Regions from separate parts of the Rothia sp. P4278 genome, predicted to be linked through region 2. Evidence: predicted binding sites of a transcription regulator. Region 2 holds the regulator's gene; the other holds the start of a gene.
The links. Region 2 encodes LexA, which represses DNA repair genes until DNA is damaged. Its sites were predicted from a motif close to TCGAACANNTGTTCGA; they were not measured.

Region 1 (16,225 bases), on a different contig from region 2:
CACCCAACTTGTTCAGGAATACGCCGGAGATATCCCCGGTGTAGGCGCCGGAATCCTGGTCAGAGAGGTCCTGTGCACCGTAGACAATCTCTAGTTTGTCACCGTCAACCAGGGTCTGTACTGAACGGATATCAGTGAAGGGAGGGAAAACAGCAACTTCAGCCTGAGCATAATCAAAGTTGGTGTCATCCAGGGTCCATGCCAGTTTCTGGAGCAGGGTCACGCCTTCGGTGTGATCCATGTTCATCTTCCAGTTGCCAGCGATAAGAGGCTTACGAGTCATGTGGCTCGTCCTTTCGTCAAAAATTAGTGTGCTTAGGCATCGAGTGCTTAGGCGCCGAGTGCTTCGAGGCCGGGCAGGGTCTTACCTTCGATGTATTCGAGGGAAGCGCCACCACCGGTGGAGATGTGGCCAAACTGGTCGTCAGAGAAGCCCAGGTTACGTACAGCCGATGCGGAGTCGCCGCCACCGATGATGGAGAAAGCATCAGATTCAACCAGGGCCTCTGCAAGGGCCTTAGTACCGGCTGCGAAAGCTTCAATTTCGAAGACACCTACGGGGCCGTTCCAGAAGACTAGCTTGGCATCCTTGATCTTCTGCGCAAAGAGTTCACGGGTGGCGGGGCCAATGTCCAGGCCTTCTGCCTGGGCACCCAGCTTGCCACCTGTCAGATCTTCGATGGGGCGGATTTCAGAATTCGCATCGTTGGAGAAATCGTCTGCCCATACAATGTCGGAGGCGATAATGAGCTCGGTGCCCTTTTCGGGTGCTTCTTTCAGATAGCGCTTGCAGTTCTCAATCTGGTCCTCTTCAAGAAGTGACTGGCCTACTTCGTAGCCCAGTGCCTTGGCGAAGGTATAGCCCATGCCACCACCGATGAGCAGAGCATCAGCCTTACCGATCAGATTATCAATTACAGCGAGCTTGTCGGACACCTTAGCGCCGCCCATAACAACGACAAAGGGGCGATCAGGGTTCTTGATGACCTTCTGCAGAACGTCAACTTCGGTTTTGACCAGGTCGCCCAGGTAAGCCGGAAGTACCTTAGCAATGTCGTAGACAGAGGCATGCTTGCGATGAACTGCCCCGAATGCGTCGTTGACGTAGGCACCATTTTCACCGGTCAGAGCTGCAAGTTCAGCAGCAAACTCGGCACGCTCAGCGTCGTCCTTGGAGGTTTCGCGTGCATCATAGCGGACGTTTTCGAGAACCAGCAGTTCGCCGTCCTTGAGAGCTTCAGCCTTGGCCTTGGCATCCTCACCGACCAGGTCAGTAGCAATTACAACGGGAAAGTCTGCGAGCTCAGCAAGACGCTCAGCGGCGGGCTTGATGGAGTACTGGGGGTCAACCTGACCCTTGGGGCGACCGAGGTGAGCGGTCACAATAACGCGGGCACCAGCATCGGTCAGCTTCTTCAGGACGGGCAAGGAAGCGCGGACGCGGCCGTCATCGGTGACCACACCGTCCTTGAGGGGAACATTCAGGTCTGAACGGACCAGGACGCGGCGACCAGCAAGGCCGCTTTCGATAAGCTCTGCAAGAGTTTTTGCCATGGGACTTCTCATCTCCATACGGTGAGGTTGATATAGGTAGGCTCCCCCGGTTGAGGAACCCAGATATGAGGACGGGTTAGCCAACTGCGCTTTATGCGTGCGCCAGTTCGCTAACCCTGTCTCTCATTGGTGTCTCATATAAGACGGTGGTCTATCAGCTTAGAGGGCTGCTACAACCTTGTTGGTGAACATGACCAGACGTGACACGTAGCCGTATTCGTTATCGTACCAGGCGATAACCTTGACCTGGTTGCCAATAACCTTGGTCAGGGGGGCGTCGAATACGGTCGAAACGGGCTCGCCCTCGATGTCCTTGGAAACGATGGGCTCTTCGTTGTACTTGATGATGCCCTTGAGGTCGCCCTCAGCTGCTTCCTTGACGGCTGCGTTAACTTCTTCAACGGTTACTTCGCGTGAAGCGGTGAAGGTCAGGTCGGTGATGGAGCCGGTGGGGGTGGGAACGCGAACAGCGAAGCCGTCCAGCTTGCCCTTGAGTTCAGGAAGAACCAGGCCAACGGCTGCAGCGGCACCGGTGGAGGTGGGAACCATGTTTAGGGCTGCGGCGCGTGCACGGCGCAGGTCCTTGTGAGGAGCATCCTGCAGGCGCTGGTCAGCGGTGTATGCGTGGATGGTGGTCATGAGGCCCTTTTCGATACCGAACTTATCGTTCAGTACCTTGGCCATGGGAGCCAGGCAGTTGGTGGTGCAAGATGCGTTTGAAACGATGTTCATGGTGGCTGAATCGTACTGGTCGTCGTTGACGCCCATGACGAAGGTGCCGTCAATGTTTTTGCCGGGTGCAGAGAGGATAACCTTCTTTGCACCAGCTTCCAGGTGAGCCTTAGCCTTCTCGCCATCGGTAAAGAAACCGGTGGACTCAAGAACAACGTCTACGCCGAGGTCGCTCCAGGGAAGATCAGCAGGGTTACGCTCTGCCAGAACCTTGATTTCGGTGCCATTGACGACCAGGCCGTTTTCGGAGACAGCTACTTCACCGTCGAAACGACCCATGATTGAGTCGTACTTGAGAAGGTGAGCAAGGGTATTTATGTCGGTCAGATCGTTGATAGCAACGATCTCAAAGCCCTCGCCATGCTGCTGGGCAGCGCGGAAGAAGGTGCGGCCGATGCGGCCAAAGCCGTTAATTGCTACGCGTACAGTCACTGAAATCAAACTCCTAGATACAGTTAGTGACAAGGTGGACGAGACTCCCTCTGAAGGGCGTATCGTTGCCGAACTCGGGAACTTTAGTTCCTGTCAGCTCGGCAGCCGAGCTCTCGTCCGGTTCGTTTTCTATCATACCCTGTTTATGTGAGTTTTGGTGTGTTTCTGTCGTATTTAAAGGTGGATTTAAGTGTGTTTCACTCATTGTTCACTCAGTTTTCCCCACCGAATGTGGCTCCCACCCCTTAAATTCATGATAAATGCCACCCAGTAAAGGGCAAACCAACAAAAACCCACATCGATTATCTGAAGACAAGCTGGGTTCTTGATTGGCCAAGGTTAGAAGTTACTATCTGCACGTTGAGCATATGACCAGCAGTGAACCGCTCAAGACGCAGAAGAGCCGTCCTCACCCGCAAGTAAGGACGGCTCACCACACTCAAAAAAGTAAGAAACTACTGGTGCTGACCGTGTGCCCCCACCCCGGCTTCAGTACCGGGGATACCGCGTTCAGCAGCTCGCTTATCGGCCATGGCAATGAGACGACGGATTCGACCTGCGATAGCGTCCTTAGTCATAGGTGGGTCAGCCAGACGACCCAGCTCATCCAGTGAGGCCTGCTTATGCGCTACACGTAACTCACCTGCATAGCGTAGATGGTCAGGAACTTTATCGCCCAAAATTTCAAGAGCACGTTCAACCCTGGCCCCGGCGGCAACAGCAGCCTGAGCTGAACGACGCAGGTTAGCGTCGTCAAAGTTAGCCAGACGGTTGGCAGTGGCACGCACTTCTTTACGGGCGCGACGCTCCCGCCAGTTATCCAGAGCATCAACAGCCCCCATACGCTCAAGGAGCAAGCTAATGGTCTCCCCATCACGCACTACAACGCGATCAACACCGCGCACTTCGCGGGCCTTAGCGATAACATCCAGACGACGAGCCGCCCCCACCAAGGCCAGCGCGGCCTCAGGACCGGGGCAGGTAAATTCAAGAGCTGACGAGCGGCCCGGCTCAGTCAACGAACCGTGCGCTAAGAAGGCCCCGCGCATCACAGCCTCGGCGTCAGCCAAGGAACCGTTTACAACAGCCGGAGGTAGGCCCCTAACCGGGCGACCTCGCCCGTCAAGCAGACCGGTCTGACGAGCCAGAGCTTCGCCGCCTTGATCAACGCGAACCACGTAGCGACCACCGCGGCGCAGGCCGCCACCAGAGATAGAGGTAATAGATGCTTCATGCCCATACATCTCTGCGATGTTGTATCTGAGCCGCTCAGCAGTAGACTCCAAATCGACCTCGGCCTCAACCACAATTTTGCCCTGAACCAGGTGCAAGCCGTTGGTAAAACGCAAGATAGTGGCTACCTCAGCTTTACGCACAGATGAGCGGTTCGCTTCAAACTGTGCCAGCTCTTCCTTGACCGATGCCGTTAGGGCCATGCTGGTCTTCCTCCAAAAGTTTAACTGCTCAAGTCAGTAGGGTGTGCCGGGATATCCCGACCTCAGTATTTGAAAACCTGCTTATAGGCCGCAGCCAGTTTGAGGGGGTCATGGACCCCCGGCTGATCGGTTTCCGCCACCTCGACCCAAAGGACCTCGGCACCGAGCTGGCTAGCAACATTTTCAAAGATTTCTCGCTCCCCAGTGGCGGCAGGGTCAGCGATAACTGTATTAACCCTAATTTCTGGAACGTAATCACGCAAAACGAGAAGGTGGTCGGCGGCACTCATACCCTGCGTTTCTTTACCGTCCAGCTCCAAATTCATCACCAGGCAAATCTTGGCACTGGTATTGAGAATCGCTTCACGTAAACCGGGCAGTAAGAGGTGAGGCAGAAGGGAGGTAAAGAATGAACCAGGACCCAGAACTACCCAGTCAGCCTCGTGAACCGCGCTGACTGCTTCGGGGCAGGGCTCAGCTTCCGCAGGAAGAAGACGAACTTTATCTACTCTACCGGCCTTAGCCAAAGTCGCCTGGCCCTGCACGGTATCGCGAAATTCCACGCCGTGCTCATTGGTGCTTACAATATCGCCCTCAATAACCAGGGGTGTCAGCGACATCGGCAGGACCCGCCCTCGTGCGTTGAGCAGGGCACCTGCCCAATCAAGACCGGCAACGCAGTCACCCAGCAGATCCCACAGAGCCACAATCAGCAGGTTACCCAAGGCATGGTTCTCCAGGGCAGTCGGCCGGGCATCGGTCCGTTGCCTGAAACGGTGCTGCATAACATCACGCCAGGTACGTCCCCAGTCAGTGTCATCGCACAGGGCAGACAGCGCCATACGCAGATCACCGGGAGGTAAAACATCAAGTTCATGGCGTAGCTTGCCGGAGGAACCCCCATCATCGGCAACCGTTACCACTGCGGTCAGAGCACTGGTAATCAATTTAAGGGCAGACAAGGATCCGTAGAGGCCGTGCCCCCCGCCCAGAGCTGTCACTCTGACCGGAAGAGGGTGCCCCTGATGAATGATTGGCAGGAGTCCCGTCTCGGGGAAACGGGGTGCGCGAAAAGTCTCAGGCATTATTCTCTACCCATGTCACGGTGATGAATCGAAATGTTTACATCGTCCATTTGGCGCAGTCGGCGGGCAACTTCTTCAGTTACAGCAACTGAGCGGTGCTTACCGCCGGTGCACCCAATAGCAAAGGTTGCATACAGTTTACCTTCCTTTCGGTAACCCGCAATGACCGGCTGAAGCGCTTGAATGTAATGCGAGATAAATTCTTCGGTACCCTCATGAGAAAAGACGTAATCTCGGACCCCAGCGTCCTGACCGGTCTGGGCTCGCAACTCAGGAACCCAGTGAGGATTCGGAATGAACCGCATGTCAGCCATGTAGTGGACATCGGAGGGGGTGCCGTATTTAAAGCCAAAACTCATCACGGTAATGTTCACAATGCGCTCCTTACCTGGAGCATAGGTTTCACGCACTTTCTTAGCCAGCTGGTGAACATTCATCCCCGTGGTGTCAATGATGTAATCCGCGCTCTCTTTGAGTTCAGCAAAAAGCTTGCGTTCTTCGGAAATCGCTTCTGCCACCAAACCGCCCTTCTGAAGGGGGTGCGGGCGCCGCTGAGCCTCATAGCGGGCGATAATATCCTTATCCGCTGCGTCCATGAAAAGCATGGAGAAATCAACGTCAAGGCCCCTTAGGTTATTGATAGCCTCAGGCAAATCTTGCAAAAGACGACGCGCACGAACATCAATCCCAACCGCCACTTTAGGCATGGTTGCAGGAGAGTCTTTAACAAGTTGAGCAAGGTTGCTGAACATCTGAGGTGGAATGTTATCCACCACGTACCATCCCTCATCTTCGAGGGTGTTGGCTGCGGTGCTGCGGCCTGCACCAGAAATACCGGTGATGACCAAGATTTGCGGTTTGACGCCAGATACAAGGGGGTCAGATGACATGTGAGGGGTCTCTCGCTTCTCCAAATTGAACCAATGTTAGTTACAGCCTAGCGCACATACACCCCATAAAAGCCCGCAAAATGCAGGCAATATGCCCAAGATATGTCCCCCAAAAAGTATTTATGGCCGGGTGTCCTCAGACAAGAAATGACGGTGGATTTTTTGGGCCATAGAGGGGCCAATTCCGGGGACTTTCTGCAGTTCTTCAATATCCGCAGCTGAGAGCTGTTTGAGAGAACCAAAATGCTTGATTAAGGCCTCCCGCTTAGCTGGCCCCAGCCCATCAATAGTGTCCAAGGCAGATTTGACCATTTCACGGCCGCGCTTGGTTCGGTGGAAAGTAATGGCAAACCGGTGGGCTTCATCGCGGATCCGCTGAATCAGGTAGAGCGCGTCGGAAGTTCTCGGCAAGATAAGGGGGAAATAATCGCCCGGTAGCCACAGCTCTTCCAAGCGTTTAGCAATACCCACCACAAAGATATCGGAAATTCCAAGGTCTTCTAGCGCGCGAGATGCAGCAGCAACCTGAGGTTGGCCACCGTCTACGACCACAAGGTTGGGCGGATATGCAAAAGCGGCAGGTTGCTTCTCACCTCTGTCTCTTATCTCACCGGACACCGGAGAACGAACACCGGCAGCCTCATCAGAGAGGTAACGGCGAAAACGGCGGTAAATGACATCATACATACTGGCCGTATCGTCCCGCGCAGCATCACCGGTGACCGAGAACTTGCGGTAGTCGCTTTTCTTGGGCAATCCGTCCTCAAAAACCACCATGGATGCCACCACGTTGGTGCCCTGGGTATGCGAAATGTCGTAGCACTCAATCCGCATGAGAGGTTCGGGGAGTTCCAGGGTCTCCTGGAGCTCAACCAGTGATGCTGACCGGGTAGTAATGTCCCCGGCTCGTCTGGTCTTATGGAGCGCTAAAGCCTGCCGGGCGTTCTCCCTCACCGTATCCATGAGCTCTACCCGGTCACCGCGCTGAGGAACACTGATAGAAACTTTGGCACCCCGAACACCGCTAAGCCACTCTTCGAGCCGCTCCTGATTCTCAGGAAGCACAGGAACATTAATCTGGCGGGGTATCTCGTTAAGGTTATGGTTAATCTCCTCTTCGGTGGTGCCTGCCGCCAGACTTGCTGCTGACTCACCGTAGACCTGCACGAGAAGCTGATCCATGAGCGCCTGCGGGCTTGAGTCTTCCACCTTTTCGACGATCCAGCCGCGTTGGCCTCGGATGCGGCCACTGCGTACATAAAAGACCTGAATGGCAGCTTCAAGATCATCTTCTACAAAGTTAAAGATATCGGCGTTGACCGAATCGGGCAGAACCACCGCATTAGGTTCAAAAGCCTTAGTGAGAGCTTGGATATCATCCCGTAGCAGAGCAGCCTTTTCAAAATCAAAGTCGGCTGCTGCCTGCTTCATCTGGGCTGTCAGCTCATCTATATATTTTTCAGCACCACCGGCCATAAAGGAACAGAGCTGTTCAGCCAGGGCGGCGTGGTCTTCCCTGCTGATTTTTCCTACGCAGGGTGCAGAGCACTTGTCAATATAGCCCAGCAGACAGGGGCGATTCGATGCCTGAGCCCGGTTGAAAACTCCAGTGCTACAGGTCCGCACGGGGAATACACGCAAGAGGGCATCGAGAGTCTGACGGATAGCCCAGGCCTGTGAGTAGGGCCCGAAGTAGCGGACACCCTTCTTTTTCTCACCGCGCATCACCTGGGCCCGCGGGTAGCGGTCTTTGAGAGTGACTGCCAGGTAGGGATAGCTCTTATCATCGCGGAAGGCAATGTTGAACCGAGGCTTGAACTCTTTAATCCAGGTGTACTCAAGCTGGAGAGATTCAAGCTCGCTACCTACAACCGTCCATTCCACTGACGCGGCGGTATGAACCATGGCATAGGTTTTAGGGCTCAGCGAATCGACCTTAGCGAAGTATGAATTCAGTCGGTTACGCAGGTTTTTGGCTTTACCCACATAGATAATGCGGCCGTACTCGTCCCTGAACCTGTAGACACCGGGTTGGGTAGGGATTTCTCCCGGTGCCGGACGGTAAGAGGCAGGACTAGCCAAGAAAAACTTCTTTCTACTGGTTACAGACTGCCGGAATCTCGTTCGGCAGACGGTGAGACGTTGTACTCGTTTTTGCGGGCCTGACCAGAGAGCTGGGCGATAGCGTCCATGATGGTATCGGTCGTTTCACGGCGCTGGCGGCCACTCATCTTCTCCCCCAGCTTCTCAAAAATGAGTGGCTCACCCACACGAACCGTAAAACGGTGGGGGTAGACCATGTTAGAGCCAGGTTTCTGAATCTTATCGGTACCGATTAATCCCACAGGAACTACCCTTGCACCGGTCATGTGAGCCAGCCAGGCCACGCCAATTTTTCCCTTGTAGAGGTAGCCATCTCGCGATCGAGTGCCTTCAGGGTAAATCCCAAAGACCTTGCCCTCTTCGAGCCTTTCGAGCGCTGTCTCAAGAGCCTTCATCGATTCTTTTTTGTCGGTGCGGTTGACCGGGATGATATCGATAACCTGGAAAAGTGTTTTCATGGCTCTGCCCTTAAAGCCGGGCGAGTTAACGTACTCAGCTTTAGCTAAGAAAGCTACACGCCTGGGCATCAGGGCCGAGATAATCACTGAATCCAAGAAAGCAAGATGGTTGGATGCAAGGATGACCGGCCCTTGAGCAGGGAAGTTCTCCAGTCCAGTAACTCGGGCCCGAAAGACCGTACGCAGAATAGCCTCGATACTTTTCTGGGTTGCCTTGTACTTCAATGACATGGTGGCTCCTACAGCCTCATTTCCAGGGAAAATACGGCTTATTTGATTTTTCTGACCGGTTTTACCCTATTTAGCATACCCTCCGCGGTCTAGCTCAAAAGCATTTCTGCTAGGAAACGGCCCGTATGTGACTCAGGGATGGCAGCGACCTGCTCAGGTGTGCCTGTTGCCAGGACAGTACCGCCACCATCGCCGCCTTCGGGGCCCATATCAATAATCCAGTCAGCACTCTTAATGACATCCAGATTGTGCTCAATAGTGATAACCGTGTTGCCCTTATCGACCAGCCCCTGCACAACACCTAACAGCTTGCGGATATCCTCAAAGTGTAGGCCAGTTGTGGGTTCGTCCAAAACATAGATTGACCGACCATTAGAGCGTTTTTGGAGCTCGGTAGCTAGTTTGACGCGCTGGGCCTCACCACCGGAGAGGGTGGTAGCAGACTGCCCCAAACGTACATAACCCAGCCCCACATCGACCAGGGTGTTGAGGTAGCGAGAAATCTTACTGAAGGCCGAGAAAAAGTCGGAGGCTTCGGCAACCGGCATCTCTAAGACATCGGCAATAGTCTTACCCTTGTAATGAACCTCAAGAGTTTCACGGTTGTAGCGTTTACCCTTACAGACCTCGCAGGGTACGTAGACATCGGGCAGGAAGTTCATTTCAATTTTGAGAGTACCGTCACCGGAACAAGCTTCGCAGCGGCCTCCCTTGACGTTGAAGGAGAAACGGCCGGGCTGGTAGCCACGGATTTTTGCCTCGGTGGTTTCCGCGAAGAGTTTACGGATATGGTCAAAAACGCCGGTATAAGTTGCCGGGTTAGAACGCGGAGTACGACCAATGGGTGACTGATCCACATGGATGATTTTGTCCAGCTGGTCCACACCCTTGATGGTCTTGTGGCGACCGGGCACCTGCTTGGCACCGTTGAGCTGGTTTGCCAGAGCGGTGTAGAGAATGTCGTTGACCAGGGTAGATTTGCCCGAACCAGATACACCTGTAACGGCGGTCAGGACTCCCAGCGGGAACTCTACATCCACCTTCTTAAGGTTGTTCTCACGTGCTCCAACAACCTTAATAGTGCGTTTGGGGTCCACGGCACGGCGGGTTGTGGGAACCTCGATGGTGCGGCGGCCAGCCATGTAGTCACCGGTCACGGACTCTTTATTGTCAAGGAGCTCTGCGAACGTACCCGAGTGAACAATCTGACCACCGTGTTCACCGGCCCCCGGGCCAACGTCCACGATCCAGTCCGCTTCTTTCATAGTGTCTTCATCGTGTTCTACCACAATCAGAGTGTTGCCCATATCGCGGAGCTTTGTCAGGGTTTCAATCAGACGGCGGTTATCGCGCTGGTGCAGACCAATCGAGGGCTCATCAAGTACGTAGAGAACACCCACCAGACCAGAGCCAATCTGGGTTGCCAGGCGGATACGCTGAGCCTCACCACCAGAAAGAGTGCCGGCTGAACGGGCCAGATTCAGGTAATCAAGCCCAACATCAAGCAGGAACTGGAGGCGCGCGTCGATTTCTTTAAGAACCAGCTCAGCGATCTGTGCTTCTCGGGCATTCAGCTTCAGGGATCGCATAAACTCTAGAGCCTCACGCATGGGCAACTGCGTGACCTCTGCGATGGACTTGCCCCCCACGGTGACCGCCAGGATGGTCGGGTTGAGACGGGCACCCTGGCAGGCGGTACAAGCCACATTGCGCATGTACTGCTCGTAGCGGTCCTTGGACCAGTCAGATTCAGTTTCTTCGTGCTTGCGCTTAATGTAACCGACGACTCCCTCAAACCCTGAGGTGTAGCGGCGCTCCCGCCCGAAGCGGTTCTTGTAGGCTACCGTTACCTGGTAATCCTTGCCCTTGAGGATCGCCTTCCTAGCCTTTGCTGGCAGATCCTTCCAGGGAGTAGCCAGATCAAAATTGAGCTCTTGGCCCAAGCCCGCAAGCAGGCGGAGCCAATACTCAGTGGTTGATTTGCCCTGCGACCAGGGTGCAATTGCTCCCTCAGCCAGTGAGAGCTCCGGGTTGGGGATAAGCAGGTCTTCATCAACTTGGAGCTTGGAGCCGATACCGTCACAGCCCTGACAGGCACCAAAGGGTGAGTTGAAAGAGAAAGCGCGAGGCTCCACCTCAGTCACAGAAAGAGCATGCCCGTTAGGGCAGGCCAGGTTCTCACTAAAAGACCGGGTACGGCTTGCTGAGTCTTCATCCTCATCCACAAAATCGATCAGGACTTTCCCATCAGCCAAACCAAGCGCAGTTTCAATGGAATCCGTGAGACGCTGGTGGACGCTCTCCTTGATAGCTATGCGGTCTACAACCACCTCAATAGTGTGTTTGTACTGTTTTTCAAGCTGAGGAGGGTCTTGCAGTTGAATAGTTAGCCCATCCACTCGGGCACGAGCGTAACCGGCGTTGGATAGCTCTTTGAAAAGATCGACGAATTCACCCTTGCGCGCTGAGACAACAGGAGCCAAAACCTGTAGACGGGTCTTCTCGGGGTAGCCCATCAGTACATCCACAATCTGCTGGGGCGACTGCTTGGAGATTTCTTCGCCGCAGTCAGGGCAGTGGGGGTGGCCCACGCGTGCCCACAGCAGACGCATGTAGTCGTAGATCTCAGTGATAGTACCCACCGTTGAGCGAGGGTTCTTAGAGGTTGATTTCTGGTCAATAGACACAGCTGGCGAAAGACCCTCAATAAAGTCAACATCCGGTTTATCCACCTGCCCCAGGAACATGCGGGCGTAAGAGGAGAGTGACTCGACGTAGCGACGCTGTCCCTCAGCAAAGATGGTGTCAAAAGCCAGAGATGATTTACCTGAACCCGAGAGGCCGGTAAACACCACCATGGCATCGCGGGGAATATCTAGGTCAACGTTTTTAAGGTTGTTTTCACGGGCACCCTGCACGCGGATGTGCGTGAGGTCGCTGGCCATGGGGCGAGAGGCTAAGCCTGCCATACGATTACCTATCTTCAGGAAAGTCTTTTCGAAGATATATTCTAAACTATGCAGTAAAGTTTTGGGCAGACCGCGCCCAGGGTGCTTGGATGTTAGGCTACCGGCTGAAAGTAGTTAGCTAGCGTGACGGTCTAAAGGTTCTTGTCTGGAATCAGCTCATCTGCACGGTTAAAGACCGCCGTGATACCGGGGTAGTTGAGGTGCCCGGAATGAGCCGTAAAAGAGCCTATGCCTGATGGCCTTCGGATCAGCTCCACCTTGCGCAATATTTCAAGCTCCACAACCACTTCACGAGCGAGGGGGCGGGCCCTAGAATCACTAGTATGACAGAAACCGGAACTCTCCATGCCTCTACCCCACTGATAACCATCCGTAGCATAGCTGTCTCTGAGATGAACAACAAGGTCTACCTGCTCACCCATAAGCAAAGCGGGGCCCAGATTCTCATTGATGCCGCAGATGATTTTCCCGCTATCCAAAAGTTCACTGAGGCCGCACTCGCCACTGACTCACCCGCCCAAGTCGGTCAGCCCGGCTCCGGAGTCCTTGCACTAATTACCACACATTCCCACTGGGACCATATCCGGGCTTTGCCTGATGCAGTTGCCGGGTGGTCACCCGCCACCTACTGCGGTTCGGCCGATGCCGATGCTATTGCGGAACAGGAAAGTACACGTATTGAGCATCTGCTCAACGGCGGGGAAAACCTCAATCTAGCAGGTATTGAGCTTGAAGTCATCAGCCTGCGCGGGCATACTCCCGGGTCGATTGCTCTTGCCTATCGGGACCCCAGCGGAGAGCACCCCGTCCTCCTATTCACCGGTGATTCCCTCTTCCCCGGTGGGGTAGGCAAGACCCGGGCTCCGGAAGATTTCGCCCAGCTCTTGGCCGATGTTTCAGCGCGTATCTTCTCCCAATATGACGATGCCACGGTCGTTCTGCCCGGCCACGGGGACACCACCACCCTGGGTGCTGAGCGGCCTCATCTGCCCGAATGGAAAGAAAGAGGCTGGTAAGCGCAGGGCTAGCTGAAATCTTAAAACAACTGAACACCAAAGCCCTAAATTTTTATTGTGTTCGGCTTCACCAGCTGTTAGCATAAAACCGATATTTGGTTTGGGGTGCCGCTGGCAGCAGAAGCGGCTGAGATTAGACCCACAGAACCTGCTCTAGTTAGAACTAGCGAAGGGAAACCCATGCGCCGTCCTCTGCCTGCGCCTCTTGCTCATAGCACTTCCGCTCTCGAAACGTCAGTACCCAACGTGCTCTCTATCGCGGGGACGGACCCCAGCGGAGGGGCCGGCGCGCAGGCTGACCTCAAATCAATTGCGGCAGCAGGCGGTTACGGCATGAACGCGGTCACGGCCCTTGTCGCCCAAAACACTCAGGGCGTCAGCGCTGTCGAGGTTCCGCCCGCTGACTTTCTGCGAGCGCAACTCGATGCCGTCAGCGAGGACGTTCGCATTGATGCAGTCAAAATTGGCATGCTAGGCTCTGCTGACATCATCGACACTGTAGCCGCATGGCTCGATAGCAATCCACAGCAGCTTGTTGTGCTTGACCCTGTCATGGTCGCAACCAGTGGGGACCGTCTGCTGGAAACCGAGGCGGAGGATGCCCTACGCCGATTCCTAAAGTACGCCACGGTTATCACCCCCAATATCCCAGAGCTAGCCATTCTGGCCGAAGACTCAGAGCCAGATACCTGGGATTCTGCCTGTGCTCTCGCCCAGGTAGTCGCCGAACGCTACCAGGTCGCAGTTATCGTTAAGAGTGGGCACCTACCGGGTGACCAAGCGGGCAACGCAGTGGTCACTACCCAAGGAACCACAGCCGTCTTCAGACAAAAGAAAATAGATACCTCCAATACTCACGGCACCGGGTGCAGCCTTTCTGCTGCGCTCGCTACACGACTGGCAACAGGGGCAAGCCTTGAAGCAGCCCTGGAATGGACTTCAACCTGGCTTCATGGAGCAATCTCAACCAGTCACCACCTCAGCGTGGGGCAGGGGCACGGACCGATCAACCACTTCTGGCGGCTCTGGGAACAATCACGGGTAGCGGATGCGACGCCGGTAAAACTCGGAGACTTCGAAGCGACCACTAGGCCGCCTCAGATATCGGCGGCGGGCCCGCAGACCAAACGGCTCTGGGAACTCACCGGCCAGATTTGGGACTCAATCTGTGAACTCCCCTTTATCCAGCAGCTTGCATCCGGCACGCTGGCCACTGCAGACTTCACCTTCTACCAGGACCAGGACGCACTCTATCTTTCGAGCTACTCCCGGGCACTTGCTACCCTTAGTGCTAAGGCTCCCTCATCTGCTGAACAGGTCTTCTGGGCGCGAGGGGCGGCGGAGTGCATTGAGGTCGAATCCAGTCTTCACGCTGACTGGCTGGGGCCAGACTATATCAGTGCAGGCCCCTCCCCTATCACCAGGGCCTATACAGACTTCTTGACCTCATCCGCTTCTGTCAACGATTACGCAATCGGGGTGGCGGCGGTTCTTCCCTGCTACTGGCTCTACGCAGAAATAGGTGAAATTCTTGCTCAGGTCAATACTCCCGGTCACCCCTACTCGGCCTGGTTGAGCATGTACGGTTCACCAGAGTTCCGCCAGGCAACTGAGCAGGCTATTGCCTATGCAGAGCAGGTGCTCTCGCAGGCCCCGGGCCAGACCCTGGAAGCGGCTCAGAAGGCCTACCAGCAGGCCGCCCTCCACGAGTTGCGTTTCTTCGCTCAGGCCCAACTACGCAACTAGCTAACTAACATCAAAGCGCCCACGCCACCCGGACTGCCTTCACAGCCTGTTCCTGGTGGTGCGGGCGCTATTTACCGGTGATTACAGTCTTTAGAACAGGCCCACCATAGTGCCGTTCTCATCGAACCCAATGCGCTCAGCAGCGGGTGATTTAGCTAGCCCGGGCATGGTACGCATGGTACCGCAGAGAGCGTACACGTAGCCAGCGCCTGCCGCCAGGCGTACTTCGCGCACGGGCAAAGTCCAGCCGGTCGGGGCGCCTTTGAGCGAGGGATCCGATGAAATGGAGAGGTGGGTCTTGGCGATCACCACGGGTAGGTTGCCGTAGCCCAGTTCCTCGTAGCGTGCCAGCTGCTTTGCAGCTGCTGGTGCCAGCTCAATGCCATCCGCACCGTAGACCTGAGTAGCCACCTTCTCAATCTTGGTGGACAGGGGATCGGAGTCCTCGTAGGTGTAGGTCAATTCGCTCATGTCGTCGCAGGCCTCGGCCACAGCATCGGCAAGCTCTCTTGCGCCCTTCCCGCCCTCGGCCACACCACGGTGAATGGCAACGCGGGCACCGGCCTCCTCAGCGATCCGGCGAATAGTCTCGTGTTCAGACTCGAAATCTGTGGGGAAAGCATTGATAGCAACTACCGGTTGCACACCAAAGCCGCGGACAATCTCAAGGTGCTTAAGCAGGTTAGCCGCCCCGGCTTCAACATCGGCTGTGTTCTCCTCAAGCAGGCCTTCAGGCAGTGGCTTACCAGGTGTAATAGTGTAACGGCCCGAGTGCGATTTGAGCGAACGAACGGTCACTACTAGGACGGCGGCGTCGGGTTTGAGCCCCGATACACGGCACTTGACGTTGAAGAACCGTTCAGCCCCCATATCGGCACCAAAACCGGCCTCAGTAATCACATAGTCTGCGTGTTCGAGCCCCACATAGTCTGCAAGAACCGATGAATTGCCGGTGGCGATGTTGCCAAAAGGACCGGCATGAATCAGGGCCGGGGTTTTTTCAAGGGTCTGGAGCAGGTTGGGGTGGATAGCATCGGCAAGGAGAACTGCCATAGCGCCATCTGCTTTGAGGTCTGCGGCGGTCACAGGGTTGCCCTCTACGTTGAGGCCAACGACAACTTTGGCTAGTCGTGCTTGGAGGTCTTCAAAGCTGGTGGCCAGTGACAGAATCACCATAATCTCCGAAGCGCTGGTGATGTCAAAGCCACTTTCGCGGGGCACGCCGTCCATGCGGTCGCCCAGGCCTATGACGACGTTGCGGAGGGCACGATCGTTCATGTCAATCACTCGCCGCCAGGTGATAGAGCGGGTATCCAGACGCAGTTCGTTGCCGTGGTGCAGATGGTTATCAATCATAGCGGCAAGCAGGTTGTGAGCCGCTGTGACGGCATGGAAGTCGCCGGTCAGGTGCAAGTTCAGTTTCTCCATAGGGACGATTTGGGAGTAGCCGCCCCCGGCTGCACCGCCCTTAATGCCGAAAGTTGGGCCCATGGAGGGCTGGCGTAGGGTCAGCATAGCCTTACGCCCGGTAGCGGCCATGCCCTGAGCAAGTGAGACTGAGGTAGCGGTCTTA
Region 2 (16,225 bases):
CGTCAGGCCATAACAGACACCAAGAGCGGCGATAAAGACGCCGATGCCGGCCGTCAGATGGTGCGGGCAAGCCTGACCGAAGTACACGAAACCGCCGAAAAGATGCTGACCGCAGATCCCAACTTCCAGGTCATTTGGGTATCGCGTACCGGCTCCTGGGAGCCGGGCAGAGGCTACCTAGCGGCGGCTGAAGATGACCCTGCCACCCTCAACATCGCCCCGATTTCTGTTGCAGGCTATCTGCGCGAAGGCCTTTTCGATAATCGCACCGTGGTGCTGACGTCCGCGACCCTGACCGTGGGCGAGTCTTTTGACGCTACTGCCGGTTCGCTGGGCCTCATGGGGCAGGGCTCCCCCCGCTGGGACGGTATCGATGTTGGCTCGCCTTTTGACTACCCTAAACAGGGGGTGCTGTATATCGCTTCTGACCTGCCTAAACCCGGCCGGGGTGTTTCGGTGGAACAGCTGGACCGGCTGGTGGAGTTAGTGACGGCATCTGGTGGCGGTGCCCTGGGGCTCTTCTCCTCTAAACGGGGTGCTGAACTTGCCGCTGAGTATGTTCGAGAAAAAACTGATCTCACGGTGCTCTTGCAGGGGGAGTCGTCCTTGCGGGCCCTGGTCAAGGAATTCACCGAAGACACCCATGCCTGCCTCTTTGGAACCATGAGCCTGTGGCAGGGCGTTGATGTGCCCGGCGACTCTTGCCGTCTGGTCGTTATGGACAGAATCCCTTTCCCACGCCCCGACGACCCGCTATCACAGGCTCGGACCAGGGCAGTTGCAAGTCACGGCGGCAACGGTTTTATGGCTGTTTCAGCTACTCATGCGGCGGTGCGTATGGCCCAGGGAGCCGGTCGCCTAATTCGCTCTGTGCATGATCGCGGTGTGGTTGCTGTGCTGGATTCTCGACTTGCAACCCAGCGTTACGGGTCATTCTTGGTCAAATCGCTACCACCTTTTTGGACTACTACCCGCCAGGACGTAGTGGTAGGCGCCTTACAGCGCTTGCATGAAGCCCTTGAAAGCCAAGAAGCCTAATCAGGGATGGCATAGTAAACAGTCTGGGGCCAGAATCATGGTGATTCTGGCCCCAGACTCTTGAGCTAATAAAATGCTTGCTTTGTCAGATTCGCTCTAGAGGCTACGCAGGACGGAGACGACCTTGCCCATGATGGTTGCTGAGTCACCCAGGATGGGTTCGTACTGAGTGTTCTGAGGTAGCAGCCAGGTGTGCCCATCACGCTGGCGGAAGGTCTTAACCGTTGCCTCGTCATCGAGGAGGGCCGCTACAATTTCACCGTTTTGGGCAGTGTTCTGAGCACGAACCACCACCCAGTCACCGTCGCAGATAGCGGCATCAATCATGGAGTCACCTTTGACTCGAAGCATGAAGAGGTCGCCCTGGCCCACCAGCTGACGCGGGAGAGCCATGACGTCTTCGACCGCCTGTTCTGCGGCAATTGGTGCGCCGGCGGCAATGCGTCCAACCAAGGGGACGGTAGCTACGTTCTCATCATTCTGAGCAAAGGTGGGAAGCACCGGCAGGGTAATGACGCTGGTCTCAGGCCTTGGCTCTTCGAGCGGCTCTTCACCTGTGAGTACTTCAATAGCGCGTGGCCGTTTGGGGTCCCTGCGAATGTATCCCATCTCTTCAAGCCGGGAGAGCTGATGGGTGACAGAAGAGAGCGAAGCCAACCCCACAATATCGCCAATCTCACGCATAGAGGGCGGATAACCGTACTCGTCAATTGCAGTAGATATTGCGTCAAGAATTTTCTTTTGGCGCGCTGTCAGGGGGCGAGCGCCCTTAAGGGAAAGGGGTGCCGGAGTCTGCGGGGGTCGTTCGCTCACGGTGTCTCGTCTCTTATCGGTTCTTAAAGTGTCAGCCACCCCTTGTGTACTTATGAAGTGGTCTTCTAAGACTATGCCAAGCCAGCAGCTTATTCAAACATTTGTTCTAATTTTTCTCGACTCTGTTCGATTTTTCTGATAGAACATATATACGAATCAATTTTAGAACAGGCATTCGATGTGGGTGTCTGAGCATGAATCAGGAGAAAGACTTATGAGCACTATCGCACTGCCCGAGTTTATGGCTCGTACTTCTTTGAAGAAGCCCCTTGATCAGGCAGCTACTTTCGTTCCCCGATCAACTGCCTCCGAAGCTGTCTCGGCGGGTTCTGTTCGACAACCTCGTTACCGTATTCGATATGCTCCCCTTAGCCCTTGTGCCGGGTACCTGGGGGCGAACGCCAGCTCCTCTGGGAGAATCAAAGGAGCCGCTCAGCGGCAAGTTGCCCACGCTGACCGTCCCAGCTTGCCCGCTACCAAGCGCGGGTTGGAGTCTCTAGAAGCTGGGCAGAATGGCTACCAGGTTACTTCGGCAACCAAACATAGTTCCCGTGTGTCTCAGCGCGGGGGTTTCCGCCTTACCCGGAGGGGGCGGCTAATTTTTCGCGGACTACCGCTACTCACGCTGGCAGCCCTCATGGTCTTGGGTGCCTTCACCTTTGCTTTCCCGACCCAGGCCAAGAGCAGCACAAGCTATTCCGAAGCGCCCGTAAGTCAGATGGTTAGGGTCTACCACGGTGACTCCCTCTGGACTATCGCCCAGCAGGTCGCCCCGGGGCAGGACAGCCGTGACGTCGTCAATCGCATTATGCAAATCAACGATTTAAGGAGCGCCCAGGTAGAGCCCGGACAGGTGCTTGAAGTGCCCGTTTACAGTAAATAGAGCCAAGACTAAGTAATTCCCCTCAGAGTTCGGGATAAAAATGCGGGAACCGGAGCCCAGTAGATACACTAGGGGGGTGACTGATACTACTCAAAGCCTTGATGCCCTGCCCTTGCGTGATGACCTGCGTGGCCGCTCACCCTACGGCGCGCCCATGATCGATGTGCCGGTAACGCTCAACGTTAATGAGAATACGCACCCCATGCCTCAAGAAGTTGTGGAGGCTATTACGCGTGAGGTTGCCCAAGTGGCAGTCACCCTCAACCGTTACCCGGACCGTGAATTTGATACCCTGCGTGCTGAACTATCTGCTTACCTGGGCCACGGCCTGACCCCTGACCAGGTTTGGGCAGCTAACGGTTCCAACGAGATCCTTCAGCAGATTATGCAGGTCTTTGGCGGGCCCGGCCGGAGCGTCATGAGCTTCGTCCCGACCTACTCCATGTACCCGCTTCTGGCCGATGGAACCAACACAGCTTTTATTGCTGGGCGCAGAGCCGCTGACTACTCTCTGAGTGCAGAGTCGGCTGTTGAACAGATTCAACAAGACAGCCCCACCATCGTCATTCTTTGCTCACCCAATAACCCCACCGGAACGGGCTTGGGGTTAGATGTTATTGAGGCCGTCTACGATGCGGTTTCAACCTATAACGGTATCGTCGTGGTCGATGAAGCCTACGCAGAGTTTGCCCAGGACCGTACTCAGACCGCGCTCACCTTACTGCCGGGCCGTCGTAACCTGATTGTCACTCGTACCATGAGCAAAGCATTCGCCTTAGCCGGTGCTCGGCTGGGTTATTTTGCCGCCGATCCTCTGATAGCAGATGCTGTTCGCCTGGTGCGCTTGCCCTACCACCTATCAGCAGTCACCCAGGCAACCGCTATTGCAGCCCTGCGACACCGGACTGAACTTCTAGGCAATGTCGATGACATCCGTAGCCAGCGCGATCGCATTGTCAACCGGTTGCGAGAACTCGGACTGGCCCCGGCTGTCTCGGATTCCAACTTTGTATTCTTCGGTGGACTTAAGGACGAAAAAGCTGCCTGGAACTATCTGCTCGAACGCGGAGTTCTGGTGCGCGATAACGGTATTCCCGGCTTCCTACGAGTCACCGCCGGTACTGAGGCGGAAACCAGCGCCTTCCTGGAGCATCTGAGCACCTATATCGAAACTTTTGAACCTTAACCACAGCAAAGAGGCAATTATGGCAGTACCCACCACTACATCAACCGGAATCGGCCCCCGAATCGCATCTATGGAGCGTGTGACCAGCGAGTCCTCGGTCAGCCTTGAAATTAACCTTGACGGCACCGGGGTCTCCGACATTGATACCGGCGTGCCCTTCTATGACCACATGCTTACCGCTCTGTCCAAGCACTCACTGATTGACATGACGATAAAGTGCACCGGTGACACCCATATCGATGTTCACCACACCGTTGAAGACACCGGGATTGTGCTAGGCGAGCTACTAGGCAAGGCGCTGGGCGATAAGGCCGGTATCCGCCGCTTTGGCAGCGCTACCGTACCCCTGGACGAGGCTCTTGCCTCAGCTGTCGTCGATATTTCGGGGCGCCCCTACCTGGTGCACACTGGTGAACCCGAAGGCTACGAGTACCACCTGATTGGCGGGCACTTTACCGGTTCTATGGTGCGGCACGTCTTTGAGGCAATTGCCTACCACGCCGGTATTTGCCTGCATATCACCCTGCTCGGCGGTCGGGATCCGCACCATATTGCCGAAGCCCAGTTCAAGGCTCTGGCCCGTGCCCTGCGTCAGGCAGTTGAGCCCGATCCTCGCCACTCTGGTATTCCTTCCACCAAGGGGGCGCTCTCATGAGTGCTGAGCAGAAGCCTACAGTAACCGTCCTTGATTACGGCGCGGGCAATGTCCGCTCAGCCGTTCGCGCTCTTGAAGAAGCCGGTGCGCAGGTAATTCTCTCGCGGGCTGAGGAAGACGTACTTGGGGCCGACGGCCTGGTAGTGCCGGGCGTAGGTGCTTTCAAGGCTGTGATGGACGGGCTGCGCCATGCAGACGCTATCCGCATGATTGGGAGGCGTGTTGCCGGTGGTCGCCCCGTCCTCGGTATCTGCGTCGGCCTTCAGGTCATGTTTGAAAAAGGTGTTGAGCACGGGATTGAAACCCAGGGTCTGGGGGAGTGGCCTGGCACCGTGGAACTCCTCAAAGCACCCGTAGTGCCGCACATGGGCTGGAATACCGTCAAGGCTCCGGCAGGCAGCACCCTTTTTGCGGGTATCGAACATGAACGCTTCTACTTTGTGCATTCTTACGGTGTTCAGGAGTGGAACTTCGATCAGAACAACGAGGCTATGCTTCCTCCGCAGGTAACATGGGCCAAGCACGGCGTTGATTTTATTGCGGCGGTAGAAAACGGCCCTCTCAGCGCAACCCAGTTCCACCCCGAAAAATCTGGGGAGGCTGGAATCCAGCTCCTGCGGAACTGGATCAGTGCCTTGCCGGTAACTGGCCGTCTAGCTGGTAAGGAGTAATAGGGATGTCTGCAAGTACTTCTGGCCTCTTGCTGATGACGGTGGGCATGATTTTTCTGGGTGGGGCCTACTCCTTCTACAAGCAGAAAATTACTTGGGTGGCCCAGCTAGTGCTCTTACTGGTGGGCTTAGCTTTCGCCGGCTATGGCTTTTACCTTGTCCTTAACTACAGCTAAACGTACAGATTTCTAGGAGAAATGAATGACTCAACGACTTGAACTGCTCCCGGCAGTTGATGTGGCAAATGGCCAGGCTGTGCGCCTGATTCAGGGTGAAGCCGGTTCCGAGACCAACTACGGCTCACCGGTCGAAGCGGCCCTGGAGTGGCAGAAGGCGGGTGCAGAGTGGTTGCACCTGGTCGATTTGGACGCAGCCTTTGGGCGTGGCGATAACATCGATATTCTGACCGAGGTCGCCCAGGAACTCTCCATCAAGATTGAAATGTCTGGCGGTATCCGCGACGATGCTTCCCTGGAACGCGCTCTGAGCCTGAACCCCGCACGCATTAACCTGGGCACCGCAGCTTTGGAAAATCCAGAATGGACTCGCAAGGTTATTGCCCAGCACGGGGACATGATCGCTGTGGGCCTGGATGTGCGCGGTGACGTGCTGGCCGCCCGTGGCTGGACCAAAGAAGGGGGCAACCTCTGGGAGGTGCTTGACCGCCTGAACGAGGACGGCTGTGCCCGCTACGTGGTTACTGACGTCACTAAGGACGGCACTCTGCAGGGCCCCAACCTTGAACTACTGCGCAAGGTCGCTGAGCGTACCGATAAGCCTGTTGTTGCTTCCGGTGGTATTGCCACTTTGGACGATATTGCCGCCCTGCGTACCATGGTGCCATACGGTGTAGAAGGCGCCATTACCGGTAAAGCTCTGTACGCGGGTAAGTTCACCCTGGAGCAGGCACTTGATCTAGCGGGTCGCCCCTAGTGACTGATTTTTCTGATCGCCTTCGTCGCGCTCACACCCACGGGCGCGGGAACCCTGGTGGTCCCAAACGGGAGTTACCTGCCCACATTGCCGCCCAGTTGGCTTCTGCCGGCAGGAGCACCGACACAGGTGGTCAGCCGTGGGAGGGGCGCAACCTGGGTGAGGGAACCAGCCACACCCACCTTTATCCCGGCGATGACGGTAGAACCGACCCCAACCTTGAAAAAGTGCTGGCTGACTTCATAGCCGATACTGTTGACGAAGTTGCGGTGGTCGATGCCCTCCGGCAGGTAAGGGTTTTTGCACCTATCGTTGCCCAGCTTTCGCAGGCCGAAATTACCGCTGACGGGCTGGTCTCCGATAAAGAGTCAGACATGGCCCTGGTCAGTATTCAAGCTCCCGATGGTCGTAAGGCTCTGCCGGTGTTTACCAGTGTTGACGCGCTAACTGCCTGGCATGATTTAGCTCGACCTGTTGCCGCAGATATGCGCAAGACGGCTCTTTCTGCGATAGAGGACGATAACCAACTGATCGTGGTTAATCCCGGGCAGGACGTAACCTTTGTGGTTCGTCGCCCGGCGGTATGGGCTATAGCGCGGGATCAAAAGTGGGTACCGTCCTACCGTAACTCGCAGGTCGCCCAGGCGCTTTCTGACCTTGTAACCCCACTGTCGGGAGTTGTGAGTGTAGAAGCTAGCCCCGGTGCCGGTGTCTATTCACGCTCTGCTACGGGTAAGGTCTTGGCAGGTGGTGGCCCCGGCCCTGAGCTCAACATTACGCTCAAGCTGATTCCTGGCTTGAATCGGGAGCAGGTAGACCGGACGGTGGGCAAACTTCGGGAAGGCTTAGCGGGACATCGCCTGCTTTCCGAGCAGGTGGACTCAGTTCAGATTGCTCTGGCCTCAGCCTAAACCTAAAAATGGCGGGGTGTAGGCCCCGCCATTACGCTTAGAATTACAGGCTCCTGTTCTAGAAGACAGGGCCGGTGAACTTTTCACCCGGGCCCTGGCCCGGAGCATCGGGGTAGGGGGAAGCCTCGCGGAAAGCCAGCTGAAGAGAGCGCAGACCATCGCGGAGGGGGGCCGCATGCTGGGAGCCGATTTCGGGTGCGGCGGCAGTGACGAAGCCGGCCAGGGTAGTAATGAGCTTGCGGGCCTCGTCTAGGTCCCTGAGCTCATCGGCGTTTTCATCGGCGGCTAAACCGCACTTGACGGCGGCGGCGCTCATCAGGTGTACGGCGGCGGTGGTGATGACCTCAACAGCAGGTACTTCGGCAATGTCACGCATTTGGGCATTAACTTCGTTGACCTGCTCAGCGGTGAGGCCTTCGGGGAGTTGCTCCGCGCCGGTGGGCTGGTTTTCATCAAAACGGTAGGTAGATTCGTTGCTCATGGTTACTAGAATCTCATACCGGCCTAAAAGACTGTCAATCGTGAACACCTGTAAAGGCTAAAAGCGGGCTGACAGATAGGGGCTTGCCGGTTTACTCTTGATAAATCCCCGAAATACCGGTAGAGTGACTATCTGTTTGCAAGCGGAACTTTCAAGGTTCCCACCCCGTGACCGCTCAACAGGTTGCCGGGTTATCCCACACAGCTGAAGCTGTGACAGGAATGTAGGGCACTTGTCTGCCTTACACTCCATCGGGTGGGTATCTTAGCCTCCGCTTGCTGACCGCAACCGGGGGCTTTTCTGCTCCCACAGAAATTCACGGGGAAACCCGCACAAGCAACAGGAGCTTTGTCATTAGCGATCCACGCATCAACGACCGAATTCGCGTACCGGAAGTTCGACTCGTCGGCCCCGGCGGTGAGCAGGTCGGTATTGTCCGCGTAGAAGATGCACTGCGTCTTGCTCAGGAGTCAGACCTCGACCTGGTTGAGGTTGCCCCTAACGCTAAGCCGCCTGTGTGTAAGCTTATGGACTTCGGTAAGTACAAGTACGAAGCCGCAGTGAAGGCACGTGAATCTCGAAAGAAGCAGGTCAATGCTTCTTTGAAGGAAATCCGTTTCCGCCTGAAAATTGACACCCATGACTACGAAACCAAGGTAGGGCACGCACGTCGTTTCCTGGCCAGCGGTGACAAGGTCAAGGCTATGATTCAGTTCCGTGGTCGTGAACAGCAGCGCCCCGAGATGGGTGTGCGCCTGCTTGAACGGATGGCCGGCGACCTGGCGGAGGTTTGCACTGTAGAGTCAAACCCCCGTGTAGACGGTCGTAACATGGTGATGGTTCTTGCTCCGCTCCGCGGTAAGCAAGAAGTCCGCCGTGAGAGCCCTAAGGCAAGCGGACGCAAGGGTCGCGAACGCGTCAACACCACCGAGGCTACTCCTGTGACCAATTCTCTGGCAGATTCAATGCCGGAGGAACTTAAGGCTCAGGCTTCCGCCGAATAAGAACTGAAAATAGACATCCAAGCACGGCTCCTATAGTGTTCAGTGTTTGGTCCTGGTTCGCCTGGGAACCGCACGTGCGGTCCCTCAGCGAGCACAACACCCTTAGACAGCGAAACGTTGTTGAGTTTTTCAGTTCCTCACCGCCTGAGAGGGCGTGAGGGTAGAAGGTAAGGAGAATCGGCTCATGCCGAAGCAGAAGACCCACTCTGGTGCTAAGAAGCGCTTCAAGCTCACCGGTACTGGCAAGGTAAAGCGCCAGCAGGCTAACCGCCGCCACTACCTGGAGCACAAGTCCTCCCGTCTGACCCGTCGTCTGGCCTCTGACCAGATTGTAACCGGCGGTCAGTCAAAGGTCATCAAGAAGATGCTGGGCAAGTAAGCCTAGCCTGCTTCCTGAAGCTTCGCCCCTTTGAGGGCACACCAAAAGTAGATATTTTCTCTCCTGCACCAGCGCTAGTGATTCAAAGCTGGGTAGGACACAAGATGTAAGGAGACACACGTGGCACGTGTGAAGCGCGCGGTAAACGCGCATAAGAAGCGCAGAGTAATCCTGGACCGTGCATCGGGCTATCGTGGCCAGCGTTCACGCCTTTACCGTAAGGCTAAGGAACAGGTCACTCACTCACTGGTATACAGCTATGACCACCGTCGTAAGAAGAAGGGTGACTTCCGTCGCCTGTGGATTCAGCGTATTAACGCTGCAGCCCGCGCTGAAGGTCTGACCTACAACCGTTTCATTCAGGGTCTGAAGGCTGCTGAGGTTGAGGTTGATCGTCGTATGCTGGCTGAGCTGGCTGTCAACGAGCCCGCTGCTTTCTCAGCTCTGGTTGAAATCGCTAAGAACAACCTGCCTGAGGACACTTCAGCTCCCAAGGCTTCCTAGTCTTTGAGCTTCCTCTGTCCCCGGCCCTGCCTGGGACAACGGACCGCCTTCCACTCTTCTACCCCTAGGTAGGGGGAGTGGGAGGCGGTTTCTTTATGCGCCCTACCCCCTGTCTTCTACAGGCCCGTCTTTCTCTCTTGAACCCGGGGTGAACAATGGGGTCAAGAGAGAAAGGGCGGGGGTAGCCGAAGGGGGTAGATCTTAGCGGTCTTTGCTCATTGTTGAGCCAAAAGGCAGGCAGGTAACTGAAATAAGTCACATAAAAATGCTGTTAAAGATGACTTAATGTTTATAATAGGTATACCTAATATTATTTTTTCTGAAGAAACAGGTTTACATGTTCCAAAACTTCCTGATTGGACTGCGAGAGGGGCTGGAAGCGGCTCTGATCGTTGGCCTTTTGCTAGCTTACGTGCGCAAAACAGGTAAATCCCATCTCATCCCTAAAATCTGGATGGGTGTAAGCCTGGCGGTATTGGTTTCTCTGGGCTTCGGGGCTCTGCTCACGTTTGGGCCCAGAGGCCTGACCTTCGAGGCGCAGGAGGCAATCGGTGGGAGCCTGTCCATTATTGCTGTGGGATTTGTAACCTGGATGATTTTCTGGATGGCAGAAAATTCAAAGCATCTTTCCCGTGAGCTTGGCCAAAAAATTGACCTGGTTCAGGCAAGTACTGGAGCCGTTGTCTTACTGGCTGCTTTATCGGTGGGCCGCGAAGGGCTTGAAACAGCTCTCTTTATTTGGGCCGCCTCCCAATCCGTAGGTAACGGAGCCACGGCACTTATAGGAGCTCTACTGGGCATCGCCCTGGCGGTTCTCTTAGCCTGGCTGATCATGCGCGGCGCCCTTAAACTCAACCTGGGGATTTTCTTCCGTTACACCGGGCTCTTTCTAATTTTTATTGCTGCAGGGGTGCTGGCCTATGGCGTTCACGACCTGCAGGAGGCTGGGATTTTGCCAGGCTTGAACTCTCTAGCTTTCGATATTTCTCATCTTATTGCCCCCACCTCCCTGCTGGGCACGCTCCTGAAAGCTATCTTCAACTTCTCCCCGGCTACAACCTGGCTGGAGGCTATCGCCTGGTGTACCTATGTGGGTATTGTGCTTCCCCTCTTTATGGCTAAGAACCGCAGTAAAGTTGTCTCCCCAAGAACTAGCCCCCAACCAAGAACCTCATCCTAGAAACCAAAGGAAAAACTATGAATAAAAATCTTAAGCTGAGCACTCTGGCTCTTTCGGTAGGGCTGTTTGCCTTAACCGGTTGTACCGAAAACGCTAAATCTGATGACAGCACTGAGGCTGTTAAGGTCTCATCTACCGAGACCGAATGTAAGCTCTCAAGCACTGAGGTTAAAGCGGGTAAGAACACCTTCTCTGTGACCAATGATGGTAAGGAAGTCACCGAGTTCTATATCCTGGCCGATGACGGTTTAAGGATTATCTCGGAGATTGAAAATATCGGCCCTGGAATTACCCGAGACTTGACAGTTGAACTGGCCGAAGGCCAGTACAAGACCTCCTGCAAGCCGGGTATGGTCGGTGACGGCATTATGGGGGACTTGAAAGTAACAGCTAATCCTGATGCTTCTCCGGTGGCAGCGGATGAGCAGGCCCTGCGTGACACCGCTGTCAATCAGTACACGGCCTATGTTAAAGATCAGACCGAGCAGCTCAAGACTAAGACAGACCAGTTTGTAGAGGCCCTGCAGTCCGGTGATAAAGACAGTGCTCGCTCCCTCTACCCCCAGGCCCGTATCCACTATGAACGTATCGAGCCTGTAGCGGAATCCTTTGGCGATCTTGACCCCCTGCTGGATGCACGAGAAGCTGACCTGGAAGACGGGCAGGAGTGGACAGGCTGGCACTTGCTGGAGAAAGATCTCTGGCAACCTACCCCCGAAGAAAATGGTGGTAAGCCCTACACCCCCTTGACCGATGATGAGCTCAAGAAAGCAGCTCTTGAACTTCAAGAAAACACTCAGAAGCTCTATGACCAGACTCGTGATTTAGATCTAACCGTCGACCAGATTGCTAACGGTGCTAAGAGCCTACTGGATGAGGTTGTTTTCTCTAAGATCACCGGGGAAGAAGAGATCTGGTCTCATACTGACCTCTCCGATTTCCAGGGCAATATTGACGGCGCTAGAGTGGCCTTCGAGGACGTACGCCCGCTGCTCGAAGCCAAGAACTCTGAGCTGGGTACCACCCTAGAAGCAAAGTTCGATGACGTCCAGAAGCTCTTGGATCAATATCAGCAAGGTGACGAGTTCACTCCTTACACTGATCTTTCTCAGGAACAGATTCGTCAGCTCTCAGATGCCATTGATGCTCTGAGCGAGCCTTTATCGCAACTGACCGGAGCAATCATTTAGTAGCTCCAGCAGCTTTGCACGGTAAAAGACCTAGGCTCCTGCTCAGTATAAGAGCAGGAGCCTTCCCCATAGAAAGAAGGCTTATATGCCTGAAAAGAAGAATCCAGCACTAGTACTTCCCAGCATGAACCGGCGCGCTGCTATGTTAAGTAGTCTGGGCGTAGCCCTGGTAGCCGGGGGCACAGCCTGTAGCTCTCTGAAAGCATCAGAATCAGCGGCAGAAGACCAGAATAGCTACCCCTTTTTTGGCGAACACCAAAGTGGGGTAGTAACACCCGCCCAAGATCGCCTGCATTTTGTAGCTCTAAAAATTACAGCAGAAACCAGAAAAGAGCTACAAGAGCTCTTCATGGACTGGACTCTGATGAGCCGTAGCTTAATGGCTGGCCAGGATGTGGGGGAGGAAAAGCCTCTTGAATCTCCACCGGATGATACTGGCGAAGCTATGGATCTTCCCGCTGCCCATCTGACCCTTACTTTTGGGCTAGGCCGGTCACTCTTCCTTGACGCGGACGGTAAAGATCGTTTCGGTCTTGCTGATCAGCTTCCCCCGGCTCTCGAAGATATTCCCAAGATGAGTGGCGATATGCTGGAGAGTAACTGGCAAGGTGGAGATGTGTGTATTCAAGCCTGTGCAGATGATCCGCAGGTAGCTGTGCACGCTATTCGTAACCTGGTGCGACTGGCGGCAGGCCGGGCTGCGGTCATGTGGAGCCAGCTAGGCTTTGGTAGGACATCTTCTACCTCCACCGCGCAGATCACCCCCCGTAACCTCTTCGGTTTTAAGGATGGTACCGCCAACATTAAGGCTGAAAGTAAGGATTCCCTGGTAGATCATGTGTGGGCTTCTGGCGCTAATTCTGAAGGTAATCCTGCCTGGATGGAGGGCGGCACCTACTGTGCTGTGCGTAAGATCCGCATGCATATTGAGCCCTGGGATCGGACTTCCTTGAAGGAACAAGAAGAAATTATTGGGCGAACTAAGAAAGATGGGGCTCCTCTTTCTGGCGGTGGAGAATTCGATAAGCCAGATTTTTCCATGCAGGGCAAGTCTGGCCCCATTATCCCCGACGATGCCCATATGCGACTGATGCACCCTGATAACCATGGGGGAGCTAAGATGCTGAGGCGAGGCTATAACTATACAGATGGTAGTGATGGCCTGGGCCACTTGGATGCTGGTCTCTTCTTTATCGCCTATGTGTGCGACCCTCGCACTCACTTTGTACCTATGCTCAGAACAATGATGAGTTCTGATGCCTTGAGTGAATACCTACGCCATGTGGGCAGCGCACTCTTTGCTGTTCCCCCGGGGGTCAAAGACCAGGATGACTACCTGGCATCAGGGCTTTTTAAAGCTACTAGCTAGGCAGGTGGGCTGGCTCTGCTTTCTGCATAAGATGGGGGAGTGCCAGCCCCCCTGCCTCAGGGGCGGGGCGCTTTAGCAGTCTTCTGCTCCGTCTATTTGTTTACTTCCTTCCTCTAGGGCTATAGGCTAGCTTATGACCCATAGCACTGTTGGCAGTGACCTCATGATTTTGTGGAAGGTGGCAGGGCATGAAAATCCTACTCACAGGTGCCTCTGGTTATATAGGGGGCAACCTGCTCAAAGAGCTTAAGAAGAACCATCAGGTCATTGCGGTTTCACGCAGCGCCCAAGGCAAGACCAACGAAGAGAACGTCACCTGGGTGGCAGCCGATTTGTTTGCACCTGAGGATAATCAGCGCATTATGCAAGGAATCGATCTGGCGGTTTACCTGGTACATTCCATGCAACCACAGGCCAAGCTGACACAGGCTAGCTTTGAGGATATGGATGCCCTACTGGCTGACAATTTTGCCCGCGCCGCAGCTACCTGCGGGGTCAAACGCATCGTCTATTTGAGCGGGATTATCCCTGATGCCCCTAAGCTGTCGCGGCACCTAGCAAGTCGCCTGGAGTGCGAAAAGATTTTGGGTTCCTATGGCGTGCCGGTGACGACCTTGCGGGCAGGGTTGATTGTGGGGCCGCAGGGTTCTTCGTTCCCTATCCTTCAGTCCTTGGTTCAGCGGCTACCGGGTTTGGTCTTGCCCAGATGGGCCTATAATCGTACTCACCCTGTTGCCTTGGACGATGTGGTCCATGGTTTACTGGCCGTTATTGAGCGTCAGGACTTGGGGCAGCAAGCTATTGATATTGGTGGCCCTGAAGAGATGACCTACCGCCAGCTTTTTGAAGAGACTGCCCAGGAACTAGGTAAGAAACTACCCATGGTAGATGTGCCCCTGATCCCTGTCTGGCTTTCGAAGCTGTGGGTGACCCTGATTAGTGGTAAGCCCATTGAGATGGTTGGCCCCCTACTCGATAGCCTGGTCCACGATATGGTAATCAGCCCTGAACACACAGTTGAGGGGATTACAGATGCCCCGACGACTTTCCGGCAGAGCGTTCGGAGGGCTACCGAGAATCAGGATTCTCCGGGTTATAGCTTACCGAGTATTAAGATTCCCTTTAAGAAGGATATGGAGAACCCAAAGAATGACGTTAAGTCAATCCAGCGGGTGAGGATTCCCGCGTCTTGGTCTGTGCAGGACACGGCTGACTACTATCTGGCCTGGTTGCAACGGGCTAGCTTTAAGGCAGTGAGTACTCGGGTAAGTCAGGGACACGCAGAGATTCACCTGCCCCTGTTGCGGGATCCTATCCTGGTCTTGGATTATTCCCCTGCGCATTCTAGCGAGCAGGATGTAGTGTATGTGATTTCTGGAGGTCGCTTAGCGAGGGTTAAGAACGACGATCGGGCCCGTCTGATCTTCCGCAGGGTGCTGGCTGAGGACAAAGTGATTATCGCTATTCAGGAGTATGAGCCAACCCTGCCCTGGTTTGTCTATACTTTGACTCAGGCCCGTGTTCACCTGGTAGTGATGACAATATTTGGCTACGAGACTGCTGCGTTAGCTACCTGGGAAAATCTTAGCCAGCGACTGAGGTCTAAAAAGGTTAGCATCGCTCTGTAAGTAGATTTCAAGGCTCCTTATTGGACCCGCTCGTGAGAGAATGGGGAAATGGATTTTAGAGAACGCCTCGCTACCCCCGTCGTCATGGAAAACCCTCAGGCTGATCGCGTGAAGGATATCGCCAAACTTGCTACGCGTGCCGCCCGCACTAAGACCGGGCTCTTCCTGGTTGAAGGCCCCCAAGCTGTTCGCGAAGCCCTCTTGGCCCACCAGGCTAAGCCACTGCTAGATGCCGTCTACATCACCGAGCGAGCCTTTGACCGCCACCAGGACATCGCCCAGCTCATGGAAGAAGTCCACGGCACCCCCACCCCCCAGCCGGGCCGTAAGGTCTTCATGCGCATGGTCACCGACCCCGTACTGGCCGCAATGGCTGAGGCTGTTAGCCCCCAGGGCGTGCTGGCTGTGGCCCACCAGCTCGATATCGCCCCCGGCGATATCTGGGGTGAGGGCGCTATCAACCCCACACTGATTGCTGTACTGGCCCAGATTCAAGACCCCGGTAACGCAGGCACTGTGTTGCGTGCCGCAGATGCGGCTGGTGCAGATTTAATCGTGACCACCAAAGGATCAGTGGATCTCTATAACCCCAAGGCTGTGCGCTCCACCGCCGGCTCCCTCTTCCACCTGCCTGTCATTCAGGGTATTGACCTAGAAGATTTTGCCGAGGACGCTAAAGCCCAGGGCCTGGGGGTGCTGGCAGCGGACGGTTACGGCCGGGTGTCCCTGGACGACCTACAGGATGCCGCTTTTGCCCTGCGCAAGGGGGTAGAGCCCCGTAAGAAGGTCAAGTACGATCTGGCTCACCCCACCATGTGGCTCTTTGGTAACGAGGCCGCTGGGCTTAGCGCCCAGGAAAAAGCCGCTGCCAGCCTGCGCGTAGCCGTGCCTCTTCGCGGTGCTGCAGAGTCTCTGAACGTGGGTATGGCAGCCGCTGTTTGCCTCTTTGCCTCATCGCTGGCCCAGAACCGTAAATAATAAAGGGTGATAAGGATGCCTCAAATGGGGGAGCAGGCCCAAGCAAACCGTGTGGAAACCTATCCAGTGCAAGTAGTAGCTGCCGCTATCGTTGATTCCTTGCAGGCTCCCACCCGCCTGCTGGTAGGTCAGCGTTCGGCCCCTCCGGCTTTAGCGGGGTTCTGGGAGTTCCCCGGGGGCAAGGTCGAACCGGGGGAGAGCTGCAGAGAGGCCCTCGTCCGGGAATTACAGGAGGAACTGGGGGTTAGGGTTACCTTAGGCGGCGAATTAGCTGGCCCCCACCCCCAGGGTTGGGTCTTAAACCAGAAAGCGGCCATGCGGCTCTGGTGGGCTCAGATAGCTCAAGGTAACCCGCTGCCACTGCAAGATCATCATCAGCTCCGCTGGGCCCCTTGGGACTTGAGTATCTTAGAGCTCAACTG

Region 1: uvrA (excinuclease ABC subunit UvrA) is a predicted target of LexA. The motif match lies at 11,919-11,934, and genes of this name have one in related genera.

The regions. Positions count from the first base shown of each region.
Region 1 is NZ_JBLXXU010000001.1:577,560-593,784, forward strand. It holds gene tpiA (triose-phosphate isomerase) at 1-283, opposite strand, end outside; gene ACN085_RS02585 (phosphoglycerate kinase) at 331-1,554, opposite strand; gene gap (type I glyceraldehyde-3-phosphate dehydrogenase) at 1,714-2,718, opposite strand; gene whiA (DNA-binding protein WhiA) at 3,174-4,154, opposite strand; gene ACN085_RS02600 (gluconeogenesis factor YvcK family protein) at 4,217-5,239, opposite strand; gene rapZ (RNase adapter RapZ) at 5,239-6,129, opposite strand; gene uvrC (excinuclease ABC subunit UvrC) at 6,250-8,211, opposite strand; gene ACN085_RS02615 (lysophospholipid acyltransferase family protein) at 8,232-8,921, opposite strand; gene uvrA (excinuclease ABC subunit UvrA) at 9,011-11,890, opposite strand; gene ACN085_RS02625 (MBL fold metallo-hydrolase) at 12,214-12,906, shown strand; TPP riboswitch at 12,998-13,098, shown strand; gene ACN085_RS02630 (bifunctional hydroxymethylpyrimidine kinase/phosphomethylpyrimidine kinase) at 13,087-14,652, shown strand; gene ACN085_RS02635 (formate--tetrahydrofolate ligase) at 14,743-16,225, opposite strand, start outside.
Region 2 is NZ_JBLXXU010000005.1:85,345-101,569, forward strand. It holds gene ACN085_RS09595 (ATP-dependent DNA helicase) at 1-1,038, shown strand, start outside; gene lexA (transcriptional repressor LexA) at 1,135-1,851, opposite strand; gene ACN085_RS09605 (LysM peptidoglycan-binding domain-containing protein) at 2,066-2,734, shown strand; gene ACN085_RS09610 (histidinol-phosphate transaminase) at 2,811-3,920, shown strand; gene hisB (imidazoleglycerol-phosphate dehydratase HisB) at 3,940-4,575, shown strand; gene hisH (imidazole glycerol phosphate synthase subunit HisH) at 4,572-5,246, shown strand; gene ACN085_RS09625 (hypothetical protein) at 5,252-5,422, shown strand; gene priA (bifunctional 1-(5-phosphoribosyl)-5-((5-phosphoribosylamino)methylideneamino)imidazole-4-carboxamide isomerase/phosphoribosylanthranilate isomerase PriA) at 5,448-6,179, shown strand; gene ACN085_RS09635 (SseB family protein) at 6,179-7,090, shown strand; gene ACN085_RS09640 (DUF1844 domain-containing protein) at 7,149-7,571, opposite strand; gene infC (translation initiation factor IF-3) at 7,847-8,575, shown strand; gene rpmI (50S ribosomal protein L35) at 8,760-8,954, shown strand; gene rplT (50S ribosomal protein L20) at 9,075-9,458, shown strand; gene efeU (iron uptake transporter permease EfeU) at 9,796-10,638, shown strand; gene efeO (iron uptake system protein EfeO) at 10,656-11,828, shown strand; gene efeB (iron uptake transporter deferrochelatase/peroxidase subunit) at 11,914-13,197, shown strand; gene ACN085_RS09675 (NAD-dependent epimerase/dehydratase family protein) at 13,386-14,825, shown strand; gene ACN085_RS09680 (TrmH family RNA methyltransferase) at 14,874-15,803, shown strand; gene ACN085_RS09685 ((deoxy)nucleoside triphosphate pyrophosphohydrolase) at 15,855-16,225, shown strand, end outside.